2 linked regions of the Pleomorphomonas sp. T1.2MG-36 genome follow. The protein of the gene in region 2 interacts with the protein of the main gene of each other region in a pairwise test. Links are inferred from orthologs where the notes say so. Each region holds a gene or a part of one and is shown on either strand. Other genes may lie near its edges.

Region 1 (9,325 bases), on a different replicon or contig from region 2:
AGAAGGCATTTCGAACGAAGCGGCGACGCGGCGGCAGAACGCCCGCGATTGCCGGCCGTTGGGCAAGCCTCGCAGCCCGCCTGGTAAATCCGCTCGCTCTCGGCTCGCTTGCCGTCGGTCTGTCCGCCTGCGCGCTGTTCGATTTCGGCCCTCCGGGGCCTGACGACTACCCCGTGAAGGGTATCGACGTCTCCTATTACCAGGAGGATATCAACTGGCGCTCCGTCGTGGCCGACAACACCGCCTTTGCCTGGCTGAAGGCGACCGAGGGGGGAGACTGGTCCGATCCGAAGTTTGCGCAGAACTGGTACGGCGCCGCCATGGCCGGCTTGCCGCGCGGCGCCTACCATTTCTGGTATTTCTGCCGCCCTGCCATGGAGCAGGTGAGCTGGTTCATGCAGAACGTGCCCTATGATCCCTATGCGCTGCCGCCGGTGCTCGACATAGAATGGGTCGACTCCAAGACGTGTCCCGGCCATCCGCCGCGGGAAGCGATCATTCCAGAGGTCAAGACGTGGCTTGACGCCATCGAGCGCTACTACGGCAAGCGGCCGATCATCTACACGTCGATCAGCTTCTATAACGACCGGCTGCGCGGCGCCTTCCCCGGCTACTTCGTGTGGATCGCCTCCTACAAGGGGCACCCCGTGGTACGAGATCCAAGCCTGCGCTGGAATTTCTGGCAACACACGGAAGCCGGACGAGTGGCCGGTATCCGGGGGAGGGTGGATCGCAACGTCTTCAACGGATCGGCCCGTGAATGGCGGGCATTCCTCGAAGGACGGCTCAATCCCGACGGATGAGGCGAATCCAGCACAAATGTGTAGCGGTTTGCGCTGGAATTTGCCTGAAAACAAAGAGATAAAGAAGTGCCGGTGAGCTCTCCTCGCCGGCATTTCTGTTGGAGGCGCGGATGCGCGGTATCGTCGCTTTCTGTTTTGCAATGGCTATTGGCAGCGCGGCCCAGGCCCAGGACGGCAATCCGGCCGAGCCGACCGATGCCGACCGACAGGTGATCGCCGAGTGCGTGGCAAACGCCCCGCACGAAAATGTCAGCCCGCTTGGCTGTATCGGCATGGTCTCCGATCCCTGCCTCGCGGCTCCCGACAACGACAACACGCCGATGATGGCCGCCTGCCTCGAACGGGAAGGAGCCATCTGGGACGAGCGTCTCAACGACGACTATCAGGCGCTGATGGACGGTCTCGACAAGGCCGAGGCGAGCAAGCTGCGCGACAGTCAGCGGGCCTGGCTGACGGTGCGCGACGCCACCTGCGACATCGAGGGTTCGTTCTGGCAAGGCGGCACGGGTTACGGCGGCGCCATCGCAGGCTGCATGATGCGCGAAACTGGTGCCCGCGATATTTCACTCGTCGCTCTTCGTACCTATCTCGATCAATGAGCGAGCCGTTCACCCTGTCCATCCGGTCGGGTTGCCGTCCGCTCCCCTGATGAGATACGAATGGACTCCATCAGGATTTGCGAGTCCCGAGGCCCGACTCCTTTGTCGCGGCCGCCACCCACGAGAAGGTCCACATGATTTCCAAGGATCAGAAATACGTCCGCCTCGACGACGAGGAAGAGGAGAAGGACGAGAAGGCCAAGGATGCTGCGCCGGCCCCACAGGTCGACAAGTACCTCTTCAAGTCGCGTACGGTTCTGATCACCGGCCAGGTGACCCAGGAGATGGCAAAGGAAGTGACCTCCCGCCTCCTGGCGCTGGCGGAAGCGAGCGCCACCGATCCGATCACCGTCATCGTGTCGTCGCCCGGCGGCCATGTCGAATCCGGTGACATGATTCACGACATGATCGGCTTCGTGGCGGCCCCGGTGAACATCATCGGAACCGGTTGGGTGGCAAGCGCCGGCGCGCTCATCTACGTGTCGGTGCCCAAGGAACGCCGTTTCTGCACCCCGAACACCCGCTTCCTGCTGCATCAACCGTCCGGCGGAACGGGTGGCATGGCCACGGACATCGAGATCCAGGCCCGCGAGATCATCAAGATGCGCGACCGCCTCAATCGGATCTTTGCCCAAGCTACCGGCCAGCCGGTCGAGCGCATTGAGAAGGATACCGACCGCGACTACTGGATGAGTGCCGAAGAGGGCATCGCCTACGGTCTGGTCGGCCGGGTGGTTCGGACCGCCGCGGACATTTGACGCCATCCGGAGTGGGGCGGCCCGACCGTCCCGCTCCGTCGGCCTGTAGACCGTTGATCCGGTCGCGGGAAAGAGTGGTGGACGCACCGGGCTCGATTACCGACGTTTGTTCGCCATTCTGCGAATTTGTTGAGGGATACGAACACCCTAGGCCGATCAACGGATTGACCGCCCTATGTTCGTCGGGTCTTCTCCATGCCGGGAAGGCAGCGGGCCGGGCGACGGCCGGGAGGACGAGATTGAACGCCTTGAGAATGATGGCTCTCTCGATCGGCTTCGGCCTTGTGGCAGGAGCCGCGCAGGCTCAGTCGCCCAGCCCTTACGACATGACCTACGCGCTGCGAGATGGCAAACCATCGCCGCTTTACTCCGACATGAGCGAGAAGGCGGCAAAGAAGGGCTCCATTCCCGGTGACGCCAAGGGAATCGTACTGCGCTGGTGTCGCGATGAGATTCCCTTCGGCTCCTGGCAGTTCGGCAGCCGCAAGGCCCAACTGGCCTTGCTCGACGCGCGATGGTGCGAAGTTTCCTACGGCGGCGTTGTCGGCAACGTGCCCGGCACGGTCCTGACGCCCCAATAATCGAACCATCCCAGTCGTTTCGAGAAGGGAGGGCAAGCGGCGTGTTCTATGTGCTCTCCAAGGTTGGGTTCCTCTTTCTGCGTCCCTCCAACGCCCTTCTCCTGGCGTTGCTGCTTGGGGCCGGCATGCGATTGCTGGGGTGGCGACGGCGCGGCGCGGAGTTGATTGGCATCGCGCTTACATTGCTGGTCGTGTGCGCATGGACGGGCGCTCCAACCTTGCTGCTGCGGCCACTTGAGCAGCGCTTCTCGGTACCGACAAATCCCGACCGGCTCACTCCAGCGGGCATTCTGGTGCTGGGGGGTGTCGTCGACACCGGCCTGTCGACCGAACGGCGGTCGGTCGAGCTGATCGACGGCGCCGAACGACTGATCGCCGCCGCAGAACTGGCCCGGCAGTATCCCAGCGCGCGTATCCTGCTCTCCGGCGGTTCCAATGGCGCGTTTGAGAATGACGAACTCGCCGAATCGGCCATTGCCCGCGATCTGCTTGTGGAGTTAGGCGTGTCGGCCGAGCGGATCACCATCGAGGACCGCTCTCGCAACACCCGCGAGAATGCCATCGACAGCTTCGCCACGGTCGAGCCGAAGCCTCAGGAGCAGTGGTTGCTGGTGACGTCTGCCTTCCACATGCCGCGCGCCATGGGGACTTTCCGCGCCGCCGGCTGGAGCGGCGTGGTTGCATGGCCGGTCGACTACCGCAACGGCGCGTCGACCGACTGGCTGGGCGGACGCACCGCCGCCGAGGGGCTGACGATGACCGACATGGCCGTCCGCGAATGGATCGGACTCATCGCTTATCGCTTCGCCGGCTACACCGATGCGCTGCTGCCGCGGCCGTGAGACGGACGGTTATGCCTCGTCGTCACCGTCAAGAAGAAAGTCATCGTCAAGCAGATCCTCGTCCGGCTTCGACGCCTCGTAAACCGGCATAGGCTCTCCCTCGGCCCTGAGACGGATACGGTAGAGCCCCCGCACTCGGTCGGGGTCGACTGGCTTGCCTTTTCTTAGGAGGATGACCTTGCCCTCCTTGGCGAGACGTATCGCCTCGTCCTTGATTGGCTTCATCAGCCGGCGCCAGACCTTCTCGTCCTTGCCGGCGACGGCACGAGCGACGGCGTCCGGGCCGATCGGTTTTCCGGAGGGCGACTCGGCAGCCATCAGCAACAGAACGTCGCGGATCTGGCCGGCCTTCACGCGGTGCGGGTCGACGTCGGTCACTCGTATCTCCTCATGGCCTTGACGGCGTTGGAGGTGAACTGGCGGCGGGCAAGCACCACCGCGATGAAGGTCGAACTGGCGATCAGCGGTATCGGCCCGAGAAAACAACCGAGATAGCCGATCGACATGAAGAAGGCACGCAGACCGCGATTGAAGTTGGTACCGGCCACCACGATGATCGATGATGCCCGCGCCACGGCCTTGTCCATTTCGGTGGTTTCCGCCTCGACCGGCGGCGGCAGCGCGCCGAGCAGGATGGAGCCGAAATTGAACATGCGGTAGGCCCAGCCGAACTTGAAGAAGGCATAGGCGTAGATACCGAGCAGTCCGACTACCTTGTACTCGAACGCGGTGCGATTGGTGGCCGTGAGGTCGGACAACGCCGAGACGACGCCGACAGCATGATCGACCGAGTTCAACAACGTGAACCCGCCGCCAATGGCGAGAAGCGACGTCGAGGCGAAGAAGGCCGTGCCATTCTGCAGCCCGGCGACGATGGCGGTATCGACCATGCGCAAGTCGCGCTTCGCCGTCTGCCGCACCCAGCCATGACGGCCAATGTTGATGAAGTGGGTCAGCGAGTGCTCGGCCCAGGGGCTTTTTTCGGTCAGCCAAGCCTGCCCGAACCACATGGCCAGGAACCAGACGAAGGCGGCGATATCGAAAGGCGTGAAGGCGGTCGTCATGGCTGGCTTCCGAAGAGACGGACGTATCGACGATACAGGCTCGCGATCCAACGCAAAAGCGGCTAGGCGGCAATCAGCTGTCCGCCGCCTCGGCCTCTTCGTATTCGGACGACAGCGTCAGCCATTCCTCCTCGGACGTATCGAGGCTGCGGACGGCGTCGGCCCGTTCCTTGGACAGCCTGGCTCCCTTGGCCGGGTCGCTGGTGAACAGGGCGGGGTCGGCGAGGGCGGCATCGATGCGGGCAATCAGCTTTCTTGCCTTGTCCATTTCCGCCTCGATGCCCTGAATGCGCTTCCTGAGCGGCGCCAGCTGGGCGCGCCGCTCGGCGGCAAGGCGGCGTCGATCGGCGTTGGTGACCCTCTGCTCTTCGCCCTTCGCCGCCCGGTCGGCATCGGTCGGGCCGGACAGGATAAAGCGCTTGTAGTCGTCCATGTCGCCATCAAACGGGGTAATCGTGCCTTTGTCCACCAGCCAGAGACGATCCATGGTCGCCTCCACCAGATGGCGGTCGTGGCTGACCAGGATGACGGCGCCTTCGAAGTCGTTGAGCGCCTGGATGAGGCTTTCACGGCTGTCGATGTCGAGGTGGTTGGTCGGCTCGTCGAGAATCAGCAGATTCGGCCCATGGAAGGTGGCAAGGCCGAGAAGAAGGCGTGCCTTCTCGCCACCGGAGAGCTCACGCGCCGGCGTGTCCATCTTGTTGGTGTCGAGGCCCATTTGTGCAACCCGCGAGCGCACGCGAGCGTCGGGCGCATCGGGCATTAGGCGACGCACGTGGGCGACGGCCGACTCGTCGGGGTGCAGCTCGTCCAGCTGGTGCTGGGCAAAGAAGGCGACTTCCAGCTTGCCGGCCTTGACGATATTGCCCGAGAACGGGACCAATCGATCGGCCAGGGCCTTGGCAAAGGTCGACTTGCCGTTGCCGTTCTTGCCGAGGAGGGCGATGCGGTCATCGTCGTCGATGCGCAGGGTCAGGCGCTTCAACACCGGCTTGTCCGGAACATAGCCAAGGTCGACCTTGTCGTAGGTGACGATGGGCGGCGCCAGCTTGGCCCTGGGATTGGGAAAGCTGATCTGCTGGACGTGCTCTTCCACCACCTCGGCGATGATATCGAGCTTTTCCAGCATCTTGATGCGAGACTGTGCCTGCGTCGCCTTGCTGGCCTTGTAGCGAAAGCGGTCGACAAACGCCTGAAGGTGCTTGCGCCGCACCTCGATCTTCTCGCGCGCCTTTTCCTGCAGCAGCATCTTCTCCTGCCGCTGGCGCGCGAATGACGTGTAGCCGCCCTTCCACAGCGTCAGCTTGCCCTCCGACAGATGGCAGATGTGATCGACGGCACTGTCGAGAAGGTCGCGATCGTGGCTGATCAGCACCACCGTGTAGGGGTAGCGCTGGACGTAGTTGGTGAGCCAGAGCGTGCCTTCGAGATCCAGGTAGTTGGTCGGCTCGTCGAGCAGCAGCAGATCCGGCTCGGTGAACAGCACGGCGGCCAAGGCGACGCGCATGCGCCAACCACCCGAGAAATCCGCGCAGGGGCGGCGCTGGTCGGCGGCATCGAACCCGAGACCGGACAGGATGGTGGCGGCGCGCGCCTCGGCCGAATGCGCCTCGATGTCGGCAAGCCTGACCTGAATTTCGGCGATACGGTGCGGATCGGAGGCCGTCTCGGCTTCGGCCATCAAAGCCGTTCGTTCGGTGTCGGCGGCCAGCACGAAGTCGATCAACGAAATGTCGGATCCCGGCGCCTCCTGGGCGACGCGGCCGATGCGAGCGCCGCGCTTGAGATCGATCGAGCCGCTCTCGGCCGCAAGATCGCCGGTGACGAGATTGAACAGCGTCGTCTTGCCCGTGCCGTTGCGGCCAACGAGACCGACCTTGGCGCCGTCGTGAATGGTGACGGAGGCGCCCTCGATGAGGATGCGGCCGGCGATACGGTAGGTGAGATCGGATATGATCAACATGGCCCGGCGATTTCGCCCGAACCGACGCGAAAGGCAAGACGGCTGGCGCGGATTTCCGCTTCCCTGTCGCCTTTTCGCCCTTGCCGGATGGGGCGGTCGGTGTAGCGTCGGCGCCGCTGACATCCGATTGACCGGAAACGCCCATGAAAACCGTGTACTCGCCTCGCCATCGCCTCCACGCCGACAACCAGGAACTCAACGCCGGTGTCATCACGCCCGCCTTCGAGCTGCCGGCGCGCGTCGACTTCATCCTCAAGCGGATCGCGACGGTCGGTCTTGGCGATGTGATCGAAGCGCGCGCCATCGACGTCGTTGCGGCAGCCGCCAAGGTGCACGATGCCGGCTACCTCCGGTTCATGGCGGACTTCTGGAAAATGTGGCTCGCCGAAGGGCGTACCGGGCCGACGATGCCCTACGTCTGGCCGGCGCGAGGCCAGCGCGATATCCGCCCCGAGCACGTCAACGGCTTGATGGGCTACTACTCCTTCGATGGTGGCGCCTCCTTCGTGGAGGGAACCTGGGACGCCGTGCAATCGGCCGTCTGGTCCGCAGTGGGCGCCGCCGAGCTAATCCACGGCGGCGAGAAGGCCGCCTATGCGCTCTGCCGGCCGCCGGGCCACCACGCGGGATTCTCGACCATGGGCGGGTACTGCTTCATCAACAACGCCGCCGTCGCGGCGCAGTGGTTTCTCGATCATGGCGCCAAGCGCGTCACCATCCTCGACGTCGACTATCACCACGGCAACGGCACGCAGGAGATTTTCTACCGGCGCGGCGACGTGCAGATGGTCAACCTCCATGCGGACACCGCCGTTGCCTACCCATTCTTTTCGGGCCGTGCCGACGAGATCGGCGAAGGGGAGGGTGAGGGCTTCACGCTCAATTTGCCCATGCCGTTCGGCACTGCCTGGGACACATGGGGCGCCGCCCTCGACCATGCCTGCCGGGCGATCGAGGTCTTCGGCCCTGATGTCGTCGTGGTGTCGCTCGGCCTCGACACCTTCGAGGGCGATCCCATCTCCAAGTTCAAGCTGAAGCGCGAGGACTACCCGAAAATCGGCGCCCGCGTTGCCGCCCTCGGACGGCCGACGCTGTTCGTACAGGAGGGGGGCTATGCGGTCGAGGATATCGGCGACAACGCCGTCGGCGTGCTCGCCGGCTTTGAGGGCGCGTGACGAGTTGTGTCAGTAGGCACTCCTGACAAGGTCTGGCGGGGCCACCAGCTATGACCGGCGCCATCAACACTGGAGGCGAAAATGCTGGATCACATGGGCTTTCCTGCCGTCGATTACGAAAAGTCGAAGGCGTTCTACGACACGGCTTTGGCGCCGCTTGGCGTCAAGGTCGTGATGTCCGTCTCGGCCGAGGAGACGGGCGGCGACGCTTTTGCCGGCTACGGCAGCGACGGCAAGCCGGACTTCTGGGTGTCGACCGGCCGCCCCGCCGGCGAGGTGATGCATTTTCACGTCGCCTTCGTTGCAAAGGACCGGGCAACCGTCGACGCGTTCTATGCGGCAGCGATGGCCGCGGGCGGGCGCGACAACGGCGGGCCGGGGCTTCGCCCGCACTACCACCCCAATTACTACGCCGCCTTTGTTCTGGATCCCGATGGCAATAACATCGAGGCGGTCTGCCACAAGCCGGAATGAGAAAAGGGGGAGGGGCCGCGGCACATTCGTCGCGGCTCGTCCCGAGCCATCATGTTCGATCATATCGACTGTCCGGTGACCGATATCGGCCGCTCCGTTGCCTTTTACGACGCCTTGCTCGCACCGCTCGGCATTTCCAGACTGATCACGCGCATCGCCCCGAGTTCCGGCGCAGCCTCCAATGCTGGCTATGGCCGGGATGGCCACGCCGGCTTCTGGCTGTCGGACGCCAGCCGCAAGGGACGCCTTCACGTCGGCTTTTCGGCCATGACGCGCGAGGCGGTGGCAGCCTTTCATGCCGCAGGGTTGGCGGCGGGTGGCGAGGACAATGGTGGGCCGGGTTTGCGCCCCTATGCGGCGAACTATTTCGCCGCCTACATCATCGATCCCGACGGCCACAACATCGAGGCCGTGTGCCGCGCAGCCGGTTGATTTCAGAAGATGCTGCCAAGCTGCGCGTAGCCACGAGCCGGCCGCTCGAAATGGAGTGTCCGGCCGCTCGCGTTCGCCAAGCGGGCCATTTCCGCTTCCAGATCGGCGCGCGGCGCGACGTGAAAAAGGGTCAGCCAGCCGTGCAGAAGCCTGCGGGCCGGAGCCCCCAGCCCTTCGCAGAAGCCGAAATCGACCACCGACAGACGGCCACCATCCTTGACCAAGGTGAGGCCGTGGGCCAGAGCCGCCGTCCAGTCGGGGATCATGGACAGGGTATAGGAAAAATAGACGCGGTCGAAGCCGGCTATGCCGAAGGCCGCTTCCGGATCGAAAAGGCAGGCGTCACCCTCGGCAAGACGAATATCGAGACCAGACCGATCGACGTTGAGGCGGGCCGACTTCAACATCTCGCTGGAGATATCGAAGCCGTAGAGACGGATACCCGGATGACGGCGGCCTGCCGCGACCAGATTGCGGCCCGTGCCGCATCCCATCTCCAGCACGCTGCCGCCCGGAGGAACCTCAAGTCCGGCGATCATCCGATCCCGGCCGAGGAGATAGGGCTTGCGCGTCGCATCGTAGACGTGCCGGGTCAGGCGGTACATACGGTCCATGGCCGCCTTCTGGCCGGCCG
Region 2 (9,972 bases):
GAAGCGACAAGGGTATTGAGAAGACGCCTATGGAACATGGCAGGGCCCTCCTTGGAGCGCGGACTCACCGGTTTCCTGCCGGCGGGTCATCTTGAGCGGATTTCTACACCGTTTCCCTTGAACCAACCCTGAGGCCTGCGTTCATCGGCCATTCAGCTTTTCAGCCGACAGTCCGAAGCGAAAGCCGAAGCCGATGACCGATACCACCCCTCTTGTCACCATGGCGCCCGATCTCGCCGTTGCCGTCCTCGACTGGCAACGCTGGCTGGCCGATCTGCGCCGCCTCAGCCCACGCACCGTCGAGGCCTACGGCCGTGACGCGCACGATTTCGTTCGCTTCCTGACGGGGCACCTTGGCGCGCCTCCCGCCATTGTCGACCTCGGTCGGCTGTCGCCAGCGGATTATCGTGCTTTCCTCGCGCGCCGCCGACGTGACGGCCTCGCCGCGCCAAGCCTCGCACGCGGCCTCTCCGGCATTCGTTCGCTGATTCGGTTCCTCGAGAAGCGAGGGGAAGCAACCAGCGCCGCCGTCTCCGCTATCGCGGCGCCGAAAGCACCCCGCCGGTTACCGCGCCCGCTCGGCGTTTCCGACGCGCTTTCCATCGTGTCCGAAGCCGGAGCACTGGTGGACGAGCCATGGATCGCCGCGCGCGACGCCGCCGTGCTGGCGCTGCTCTACGGCGCCGGTCTGCGCATTTCCGAGGCTCTTTCACTGACCGCCGCCGAAGCGCCGCCGGAAGCGGGCGGCGCGGTGCGCGTCACCGGCAAGGGTGGCAAGACGAGACTTGTCCCCGTGCTGCCCGCGGTCGGTCGGGCCGTGGCGGCCTACATTCGCCTCGTCCCCTTCCGTCTCGCCCCGCAGGAGCCCCTGTTTCGCGGCGCAAAGGGAGGGCCGCTGTCGCCCCGCATCATCCAGCTCGCCGTTCAACGCCTGCGCGGCGCCCTTGGTCTTCCCGAAACGGCGACACCACACGCGCTCCGGCACTCGTTCGCCACGCATCTTCTCGGGTCCGGGGGCGATCTCCGCACCATCCAGGAACTGTTGGGCCACGCCAACCTGTCGACGACGCAGGTCTACACCTCGGTCGACGCCGAACGGTTGGTCGCCGCCTGGAAGGGCGCACATCCGCGCGCATGAGGCAGGATACCCGTTTCGCCGATCGGCTTTCCTTGGCCTGCCCGATGGCTTAAGGCTTGCGACTTAAGTCCACCTCCCGGGAGGCCCATCAGGGCCATCGCCTCTTGAACGCTTCCGCTGCTCCCTCAACCGATACGCCTTGGCTCGGCTACGGATTCGCCGCTCTCGGAGCCGTGCTGTTCGCCGCCAAGGGCATCCTCATCAAGCTCGCCTTTGCCGAGGGCGTGGACACGCTGACGCTGCTAGCGCTCCGAATGGGGCTCTCCGTGCCCGTCTACGTTGCCGTCGGCGTTCTGGCCTATGCCCGGGAGCGCCAGCGGGCGGTGCCGATGCCGGCCTATGCCAAGGCGTTGCTGATCGGGGTGATCGGCTACTGGTTTTCGTCCTATGCCGACTTCAAGGGCCTGGAGACGCTGACGCCGCAGTTCGAGCGGCTGATTCTCTTCACCTATCCGCTGTTCGTGCTGCTGCTCGGCGCGGCCCTGTTCCACATGCCGCTGCGCTGGAAGCCGCTCGCCGCCTTTGGCATCGCCTATCTGGGCCTCGCCGTGGTGTTCCTGGCCGACTTTAAGACGGGCGGTGGCGACATCGTCGTCGGCGCGCTCTGGGTATTGGGCGCCGCCGTCACCTTCGCGCTTTATCAGCTGCTGGCCGGAGGCAGCATTGCCGTCATGGGGGCGCCTCTGTTCACCTCGGTCGCCATGACCGGTGCGGCGGCGGTGATCCTGATGCTGTTTCTTCTCACGCACCCGCTATCGGCCCTCGTCGTGTCCAGCCGCGCCTTTGCGCTCGCCGTGGCGCTGGCCATCGGCGCGACGATATTGCCCAGCTTCCTGATGAGCGCCGCGCTGTCGCGCATTTCGGCGGCGGCCAACTCCACCATCGGCACGCTGTCGCCGGTGGTGACGCTGTTCCTCGCCGTGCTGATCCTGGGCGAGCCGTTGCGCGGCGTCGATCTTCTCGGCACCGCGCTGGTGGTGGGCGGCGTCGGGCTGTTCACCATCGTCGACCGGCGCCGCTGACCGTCAGGCGTGAATTGCTCGCTTGTCGACGGCGAGCGCCGCTTCCTTCACCGCCTCCGACAGCGTCGGATGGGCATGACAGGTACGGGCAAGATCCTCGGCCGATCCGGAGAACTCCATCAGCACCGCCGCCTCGGCGATCGCTTCGCCGGCGCCCGGTCCGACAATGTGTACGCCGAGCACGCGGTCGGTGTCGGCATGGGCCAGCACCTTGACGAAGCCATCGGTCTTGAGGATCGACTTGGCGCGGCCGTTGGCGATGTAGCTGAACTTGCCGACCTTATAGGGCACGCCGGCGGTCTTCAGATCTTCCTCGGTCCGGCCGACGGCGGCGACCTCGGGCGACGTGTAGACCACCGCCGGGATCACGTCGTAATTGACGTGGCCCGCCTTGCCGGCCAGGAGTTCGGCCACGGCGATACCTTCGTCTTCGGCCTTGTGGGCGAGCATGGGCCCGGCAACGACATCGCCGATGGCGTAGATGCCCGGCACGTTCGTCGCGTAATGGCCATCGATCTCAACGCGCCCCTTGCCGTCGAGCTTGACGCCGACTTCGGCAAGGCCGAGACCCTCGGTAAAGGGTTTGCGGCCGACCGCCACCAGCACGACGTCGGCATCGACGGTTTCCGCCTCGCCCCCGGCGGCGGGCTCGAAACGCACCTTTCCGCCGTCGACGCCGGTTACCTTGCGCCCGAGCTTGAAGGCAAATCCCTGACGCTCCAGGAGTTTCTGGAAGGTCTTCGCCACCTCTCCGTCGAGGCCTGGAAGGATACGGTCGAGATACTCGATCACCGTGACGCGCGCGCCCAGGCGCTGCCAGACCGAGCCGAGTTCGAGGCCGATGACGCCGGCACCGATCACCACCAGATGCCCGGGCACCTTTTCCAGCGACAGCGCGCCGGTCGAGGAGACCACGCTCTTCTCGTCAATGGCGATGCCGGGCAAGCCCGCCACATCGGAGCCGGTGGCAATCAGAATGCTCCTCGCTTCGACGACCGTCTTGTCGTCGCCTTCGCCAGTCACTTCCACCTTGCCCGCGGCGACGATGCGGCCGGTACCGCGATGGACGGTGATCTTGTTCTTCTTGAAGAGGAAATCGATGCCCTGGACGTTGCTGCGGACGGTTGCGTCCTTGTGGCCCATCATGGCCGGCAGATCGAGTTCGGGCTCTCCGACCTTGACGCCGAGCTTGGCGAAGACGTGCCCGGCCTCGTGGAACATCTCGGACGCATGCAACAGCGCCTTGGACGGAATGCAGCCGACATTGAGACAGGTGCCGCCGTGGCTCGCGCGCTTTTCGACGACGGCGACGTTCATGCCGAGCTGGGAGGCGCGGATGGCTGCCACATAACCGCCGGGACCGGTACCGATGACAACGAGATCGAAGGACATGAAGGCACTCCTCTGAGGCTGCAGCGGCTTGTGTTCAGGTGCGCAGTGCGGGGGACTCACTCGGCTCGGGAAAGAGCCAGACGGATGCTGAAGGCGATGAAGACAGCACCGGTTACGCGATTGATCCAGAGGCCGGCTCGCGAAAAGGCGTTTCTCACCCTGGGCATGGTCAGAAAGCAGGACACGGCGGAGAACCAAAGAATGAGACAGGCCGCCATGACCAAGCCGTAGCCGCCCTTTACCAGCGCCGGGGTCTGGTGACTGACCAGCGCGGAGAACAGGGACAGGAAGAACAGTATCGGCTTGGGATTGAGGGCATTGGTCAGGAAGCCGAGACCGAAGGCCCTGAGATTGCTCGTGGGCACCGCAAGCCGGGTGCCGGGCTCCGGCAACGTCGGTGCGGGCGCTCGCAGCGCCATGATGCCCATGTAGGCCAGATAGGCGGCACCGGCCCACTTGATCACCGAGAACAGCAGCAAGGACTGGGAGACGATCAGCCCCAGACCGAGGATGGTGTAGGTGAGGTGGAACAGCAGCGAGGTACCGACGCCGAAGGCCGTGAGGATACCGGCCCGCCTGCCGTGAACGAGGCTCTGCCGCATGACCATGGCGGTGTCCGCGCCGGGTGCCACGATGGCAAAGGAGAAGACCGCCATGACGCCGGCAAGCTCGCCGAGATAAGGAGACATCGGTTTCCTTTCGATTGCCGCATCGCCCCCGTCGAGGGCGGCGGACCGCAGGCGGGCGCCGACAGGCATCCTCCCTCCGCCTTGGAGGGAGGCCTGAGTGCGGCGCCGATCGTCAGAGGTCGAGAACGAGCCGCTGCGGCTCCTCGAGGTTCTCCTTGACGCGGACGAGGAAGGTCACGGCTTCCTTGCCGTCGATGACACGGTGATCGTAGGACAGCGCCAGATACATCATCGGCCGGATCTCGATCTTGCCACCCACCACCATCGGCCGTTCCTGGATCTTGTGCATGCCCAGGATGCCCGACTGCGGCGCGTTGAGAATCGGCGTCGACATCAGCGAGCCGTAGACGCCGCCGTTGGAGATGGTGAAGGTGCCCCCCTGCATCTCCTCGATGCGGAGTAGACCGTCGCGGGCGCGCTTGCCGTACTCGCCGATCTTCTTTTCGATGCCGGCGATGGAAAGCTGGTCCGCATCGCGGACGACCGGCACGACTAGGCCCTTGTCGGTGCCGACGGCGACGCCGACGTGGTAGTAGTTCTTGTAAATGAGGTCTTCGCCATCGATCTCGGCGTTGACGGCCGGGATCTCCTTCAGCGCCTGCACCACGGCCTTCACGAAGAAGCCCATGAAGCCAAGCTTGACGCCATGCTTCTTCTCGAACAGGTCCTTGTAGGAGGCCCTGAGCGCCATCACGCCGGTCATGTCCACCTCGTTGAAGGTGGTGAGCATGGCGGCCGAGTTCTGCGCCTCCTTGAGGCGACGAGCAATGGTCTGACGGAGCTTGCTCATCCGGACTCGCTCCTCGCGGCCGGCGTCATCGGCGGCGACCGACGCACGAGGTGCCGACGGAGCGGCGGGCGCCGGGGCGGCAGTGCGAACGGCAGCGACCGCGGCCAGCACGTCCTCCTTCAGCACCTGGCCGCGCTTGCCCGAACCACTCTCCACGCTGGCGCCGGTTTCGGCCATGACGCGGGCGGCGGCGGGTGACGGCGGCACGGGCGCGGCGGTCTTGACGGGCTCGGCGGGCTTGGCCGCAGCAACAGGCTCAGCCGGCTTCACCGGCTCGGCGACCTTGGGTGCCGGAGCACCCGCGGAGGCCGCGCCAAGCGAACCCAGAAGGGCGCCGACGCCGACGGTCTCACCGGCCTCGACCAGGATTTCCGACAGCGTGCCATCGATCGGCGACGGCACTTCGATGGTCACCTTGTCGGTCTCAAGTTCGACCAGCGGCTCGTCGGCCTTGACGGCCTCGCCGACTTTCTTGAACCAGCGGCCGATGGTGGCCTCTGTAACCGATTCGCCGAGCGTCGGGACGCGGATCTCGTTGCCCATTTGAGCTTCTCTCCAGATGCGAAAGGGATGGAGGCGGCCGGTTGGCCGCCCCGATGGCCGGTCAGCCGAGCGCTTCGTCGAGGAAGGCGGCGAGCTGGGCGAGGTGCTTGGACATCAAGCCCGTGGCGGTGGCGGCGGCCGGAGCCCGGCCGGCATAGCGGGCGCGGGGGGTCTTGGCGCCAATCTGCTTCAGAACCCATTCGAGATAGGGGTCGATGAAGGTCCAGGAGCCCATGTTCTTGGGCTCCTCCTGACACCAGACGTGCTCGGCGTTCGGGAAGCGACCGAGCTCATTGACCAGCGCCTTGGCCGGGAAGGGATAGAGCTGCTCGACGCGGAGGAGATAGACATCGTCGATGCCGCGCTTCTCGCGTTCCTCGAGGAGATCGTAATAGACCTTGCCGGAGCACATCACCACGCGGCGAATTTCGGCGTCCGGCTTCAGGCGCACGGTCACCGTTTCCGGATCCGACTCGGCATGATCCCAGAGCAGCCGGTGGAAGGAGGTCTCCGCTCCCATATCGGCGAGCTTGGACACCGCCCGCTTGTGGCGCAGCAACGACTTCGGCGTCATCAGGATCAGCGGCTTGCGGAAATCGCGCGTCAGCTGCCGCCTGAGGATATGGAAGTAGTTGGCCGGCGTCGTGCAGTTGGCGACCTGCATGTTGTCTTCGGCACAGAGTTGCAGCCAGCGTTCGAGACGGCCGGACGAATGCTCCGGCCCCTGCCCCTCATAGCCATGCGGCAGCAGGCAGACGAGGCCGGACATTCTCAGCCACTTGCGCTCACCGCCGGAGATGAACTGGTCGAACACCACCTGCGCACCGTTGGCGAAGTCGCCGAACTGCGCTTCCCAAAGGGTGAGCGCGTTGGGGCGGGCCAGCGAGTAACCGTATTCGAAGCCGAGCACCGCCTCTTCCGACAGCATCGAGTTGATGACTTCGAAGGGCGCCTGTTCCGGCGAGAGATTGGCGAGCGGAATATAGCGGGCTTCGGTCTCCTGATCGTAGAGCACGCTGTGACGCTGGCTGAAGGTACCGCGTTCGCAGTCCTGGCCCGACAGGCGGATCTTGTGACCGCCGAAGGCGAGCGAGCCGAAGGCCAGGGCCTCGCCAAGCGCCCAGTCGATGCCCTCGCCGGTCTCGATCGCCTTCTTGCGAGCGTCGAGGAAGCGCTGGATGGTGCGGTGAACGTTGAACGTCGGCGGCACCGTGTTGATCTTGAGACCAATCTCCTTGAGCGTCTCGATGTTGACGCCAGACTGGCCGCGCCGCTGTTCGTCGAAGCTGTCGGCCACCCTGAGGCCGGCCCAGGCGCCATCGAGCCAGTCGGCCTTGTTGGGCTTGTAGGCCTGTCCCGCCTCGTACTCCTGGTCGAGCCTCTGGCGGAAGGCGGCCTGCATGCCGATGACTTCGTCCTGGGTGACCGTACCCTCGTCGATCAGCTTCTTGGCGTAGATCTGCAGGGTCGTCGCATGGCCGCGGATCTTGGAATACATGATCGGCTGGGTGAAGCCCGGCTCGTCGCCTTCGTTGTGACCGAAGCGACGGTAGCAGATCATGTCGATCACCACCGGCTTGTGGAACTTCTGACGGTAGTCGATGGCGACCTTGGCGGCATAGACCACCGCCTCTGGATCGTCGCCGTTGACGTGCAGGATCGGCGCCTCGACCATCTTGGCCACATCGGACGGATAGGGCGAAGACCGCGAGAAATGCGGGTTGGTGGTGAAGCCGATCTGGTTGTTGACGATGAAGTGGATCGAACCGCCGACGCGGTGACCGCGCAGTTGGCTGAGGCCGAAGCACTCGGCAACCACGCCTTGACCGGCGAAGGCCGCATCACCGTGGAGCAGCAAGGGCAGCACCTTGACCCGCTCACGCAACGGGATGATGTCGCCCTCCCAGACCGTGGTGGAGACGTCTTGCTTGGCGCGGACCTTGCCGAGCACCACCGGATTGACGATCTCGAGGTGCGACGGGTTGGGCGTCAGGCTGAGGTGAACCTTGTTGCCATCGAACTCGCGATCCGAGGATGCACCGAGGTGATACTTGACGTCACCCGAGCCTTCGACGTCGTCAGGGGCGTAGGAGCCGCCCTTGAACTCGTGGAACAGCGCCCGGTGCGGCTTGCCCATCACCTGCGTCAGCACGTTGAGGCGACCACGATGCGGCATGCCGAGGACAATCTCCTTCACGCCGAGATTGCCGCCACGCTTGATGATCTGCTCAAGCGCCGGAATCAGGCTTTCGCCGCCGTCGAGGCCGAAGCGCTTGGTGCCGGTGTACTTGACGTCCAGAAACTTCTCGAAGCCCTCGGCTTCGATCAGCTTGTTCAGAATGGCCTTCTTGCCATTATCGGTAAACTCGATCTGCTTGTCCGGCCCTTCGATGCGCTCCTGGATCCAGGCCTTCTCCTCCGGCGAGGAGATATGCATGAACTCGTAGCCGATCGTGCCGCAGTAGGTGCGCTTCAGGATATCGATCATCTGGCGCACGGTGGCGTATTCGAGGCCGAGCACGTGATCGATGAAGATGGGCCGGTCCATGTCGGCTTCGGTGAAACCGTAGCTCGTCGGATGCAGCTCCTCATGGTCGAGCTTCTTGGCGACGCCGATCGGGTCGAGATCGGCATGGAGATGGCCGCGCATGCGATAGGCGCGAATCATCATGATGGCGCGCACCGAATCGAGCGTCGCCTGCCGGAGCTCCTCGGCGCTGATGCCGGCCGGCTGCGCCTTCGCCTCGATCTTCTTTTCGAGGACCTTGCTGGCTTCTGGCCAGTTGCCGTCAAGCGCGGAGACCAGTTCGCCATTGACCTTCGGCGGCCAGTCGGACCGCGTCCAGCTGGCGCCCCGCGCGCCGCGCGCCGTCGCCGGCTCGGAAAGGGCGTCGAAGAACTCCCGCCATTCGGGATCGACCGACGTGGGATCGGCAAGGTAGCGAGCCTCAAGCGCCTCGATATAGGCGGCGTTGCCGCCATAGAGGAACGAGGTTCCGGCGAAAGCGTCGTTATCGTTCTGCCGTGCCATATGCGTTTCGGAGCCGTCCGCTCCGCCCTCGCGTTCCGGCGAAAGCAGGATCGCTTCGCCGTGGGTAGATGGGGACCCCGCGGGCGGCGGCAATCGGCCCCCGCGGCGTCCTTTCGGATGGTGAGACGCTACGCCTCAACCCTTCAGGCGTTCGGCCAGCGTACGGCCGAGCTGCGCCGGTGACGGCGACACGACAATGCCCGCCGCCTCCATGGCGGCGATCTTGTCCTCGGCCCCTCCCTTGCCGCCGGAAATCACGGCGCCGGCGTGGCCCATGGTGCGGCCGGGCGGCGCCGTGCGGCCGGCGATGAACCCGACCGTCGGCTTCATGCGGCCGCGCTTGGCCTCGTCTCTCAGGAACTCGGCAGCCGCCTCTTCGGCCGAGCCGCCGATTTCGCCGATCATGACGATCGACTTCGTCTCGGGATCGGCGAGGAACAGCTCCAGCACGTCGATGAACTCGGTACCCTTCACCGGGTCTCCGCCGATGCCGACGGCGGTCGTCTGGCCAAGGCCTTCGTTCGTCGTCTGGAACACCGCCTCATAGGTCAAGGTTCCCGAACGCGACACGATACCCACAGAACCGCGCCGGAAGATGGAGCCGGGCATGATGCCGATCTTGCACTCGCCGGGCGTCAGCACGCCCGGGCAGTTGGGGCCGAGCAGACGCGACGTCGAGCGGTCGAGCCGGGCCTTCACCTTCACCATGTCGAGCACGGGAATGCCTTCGGTGATGGTGACGATCAGCGGCATTTCCGCCTCGATCGCCTCGATGATCGAGGCGCCGGCCGCCTTGGGCGGCACGTAGACGACGGAGGCGTTGGCTCCGGTCTTCTCACGCGCCTCGGCGACGGTGTCGAACACCGGCAGAACCGCCTTGCTGCCGTCGGGCAGCGTGCCTTCCCAGGTCGATCCGCCTTTTCCGGGCGTGACGCCGGCGACCATCCTGGTGCCGCAGTAGCCGAGTGCCTGCTCCGTGTGGAACGTGCCGGTCTTGCCGGTCAGGCCCTGGACGATGATCTTGGTGTCCTTGTTGACGAGGATGGACATCGCGTCAGGCTCCCTTCACGGCGGCGACGATCTTGCGGGCGGCATCGTCCAGGTCGTCCGCGGCGATGACGTCGAGACCGCTTTCGGCGATGATCTTCTTGCCAAGCTCGACGTTGGTGCCTTCCAGGCGAACGACCAGAGGCACCTTCAGCCCAACCTCTCGCACGGCGGCGATGACGCCCTCGGCGATGACGTCGCATTTCATGATGCCGCCGAAGATGTTGATCAGGATGCCCTTCACGGCCGGGTCGGCGGTGATGATCTTGAAGGCCGCCGTCACCTTCTCGCGGGAAGCGCCGCCGCCGACATCGAGGAAG

Evidence for each region.
Region 1: the proteins of QQZ18_RS18540 (region 2) and QQZ18_RS00860 interact in binary tests that used the Escherichia coli proteins (3 or more experiments, as listed by UniProt). The link is inferred for Pleomorphomonas sp. T1.2MG-36 from one-to-one orthologs.

Annotation. Positions count from the first base shown.
Region 1 is NZ_CATNLY010000001.1:175,236-184,560, reverse strand. The notes cover bases 4,166-7,043. They hold QQZ18_RS00860 (ABC-F family ATP-binding cassette domain-containing protein), read right to left. Parts: upstream 6,611-7,043; coding sequence 4,721-6,610; downstream 4,166-4,720. Other genes in these bases: QQZ18_RS00855 (histone deacetylase family protein), read left to right, coding at 6,754-7,043; QQZ18_RS00865 (DUF599 domain-containing protein), read right to left, coding at 4,166-4,647. Outside these bases: QQZ18_RS00895 (glycoside hydrolase family 25 protein), read left to right, coding at 1-803; QQZ18_RS00890 (lysozyme inhibitor LprI family protein), read left to right, coding at 914-1,402; QQZ18_RS00885 (ATP-dependent Clp protease proteolytic subunit), read left to right, coding at 1,537-2,160; QQZ18_RS00880 (hypothetical protein), read left to right, coding at 2,400-2,741; QQZ18_RS00875 (YdcF family protein), read left to right, coding at 2,783-3,583; QQZ18_RS00870 (DUF3253 domain-containing protein), read right to left, coding at 3,593-3,961; more of QQZ18_RS00865, read right to left, coding at 3,958-4,165; more of QQZ18_RS00855, read left to right, coding at 7,044-7,785; QQZ18_RS00850 (VOC family protein), read left to right, coding at 7,867-8,259; QQZ18_RS00845 (VOC family protein), read left to right, coding at 8,311-8,691; QQZ18_RS00840 (class I SAM-dependent methyltransferase), read right to left, coding at 8,694-9,325. UniProt on the Escherichia coli protein: Genetic data indicate it may be involved in ribosome assembly or function.
Region 2 is NZ_CATNLY010000045.1:200,397-210,368, reverse strand. What follows is about bases 5,436-8,960. They hold QQZ18_RS18540 (2-oxoglutarate dehydrogenase E1 component), read right to left. Parts: upstream 8,606-8,960; coding sequence 5,636-8,605; downstream 5,436-5,635. Other genes in these bases: sucD (succinate--CoA ligase subunit alpha), read right to left, coding at 8,741-8,960; odhB (2-oxoglutarate dehydrogenase complex dihydrolipoyllysine-residue succinyltransferase), read right to left, coding at 5,436-5,574. In the rest of the region: QQZ18_RS18565 (tyrosine recombinase XerC), read left to right, coding at 194-1,138; QQZ18_RS18560 (DMT family transporter), read left to right, coding at 1,243-2,160; lpdA (dihydrolipoyl dehydrogenase), read right to left, coding at 2,164-3,552; QQZ18_RS18550 (LysE family transporter), read right to left, coding at 3,609-4,241; more of odhB, read right to left, coding at 4,354-5,435; more of sucD, read right to left, coding at 8,961-9,655; sucC (ADP-forming succinate--CoA ligase subunit beta), read right to left, coding at 9,660-9,972. UniProt on the Escherichia coli protein: E1 component of the 2-oxoglutarate dehydrogenase (OGDH) complex which catalyzes the decarboxylation of 2-oxoglutarate, the first step in the conversion of 2-oxoglutarate to succinyl-CoA and CO(2).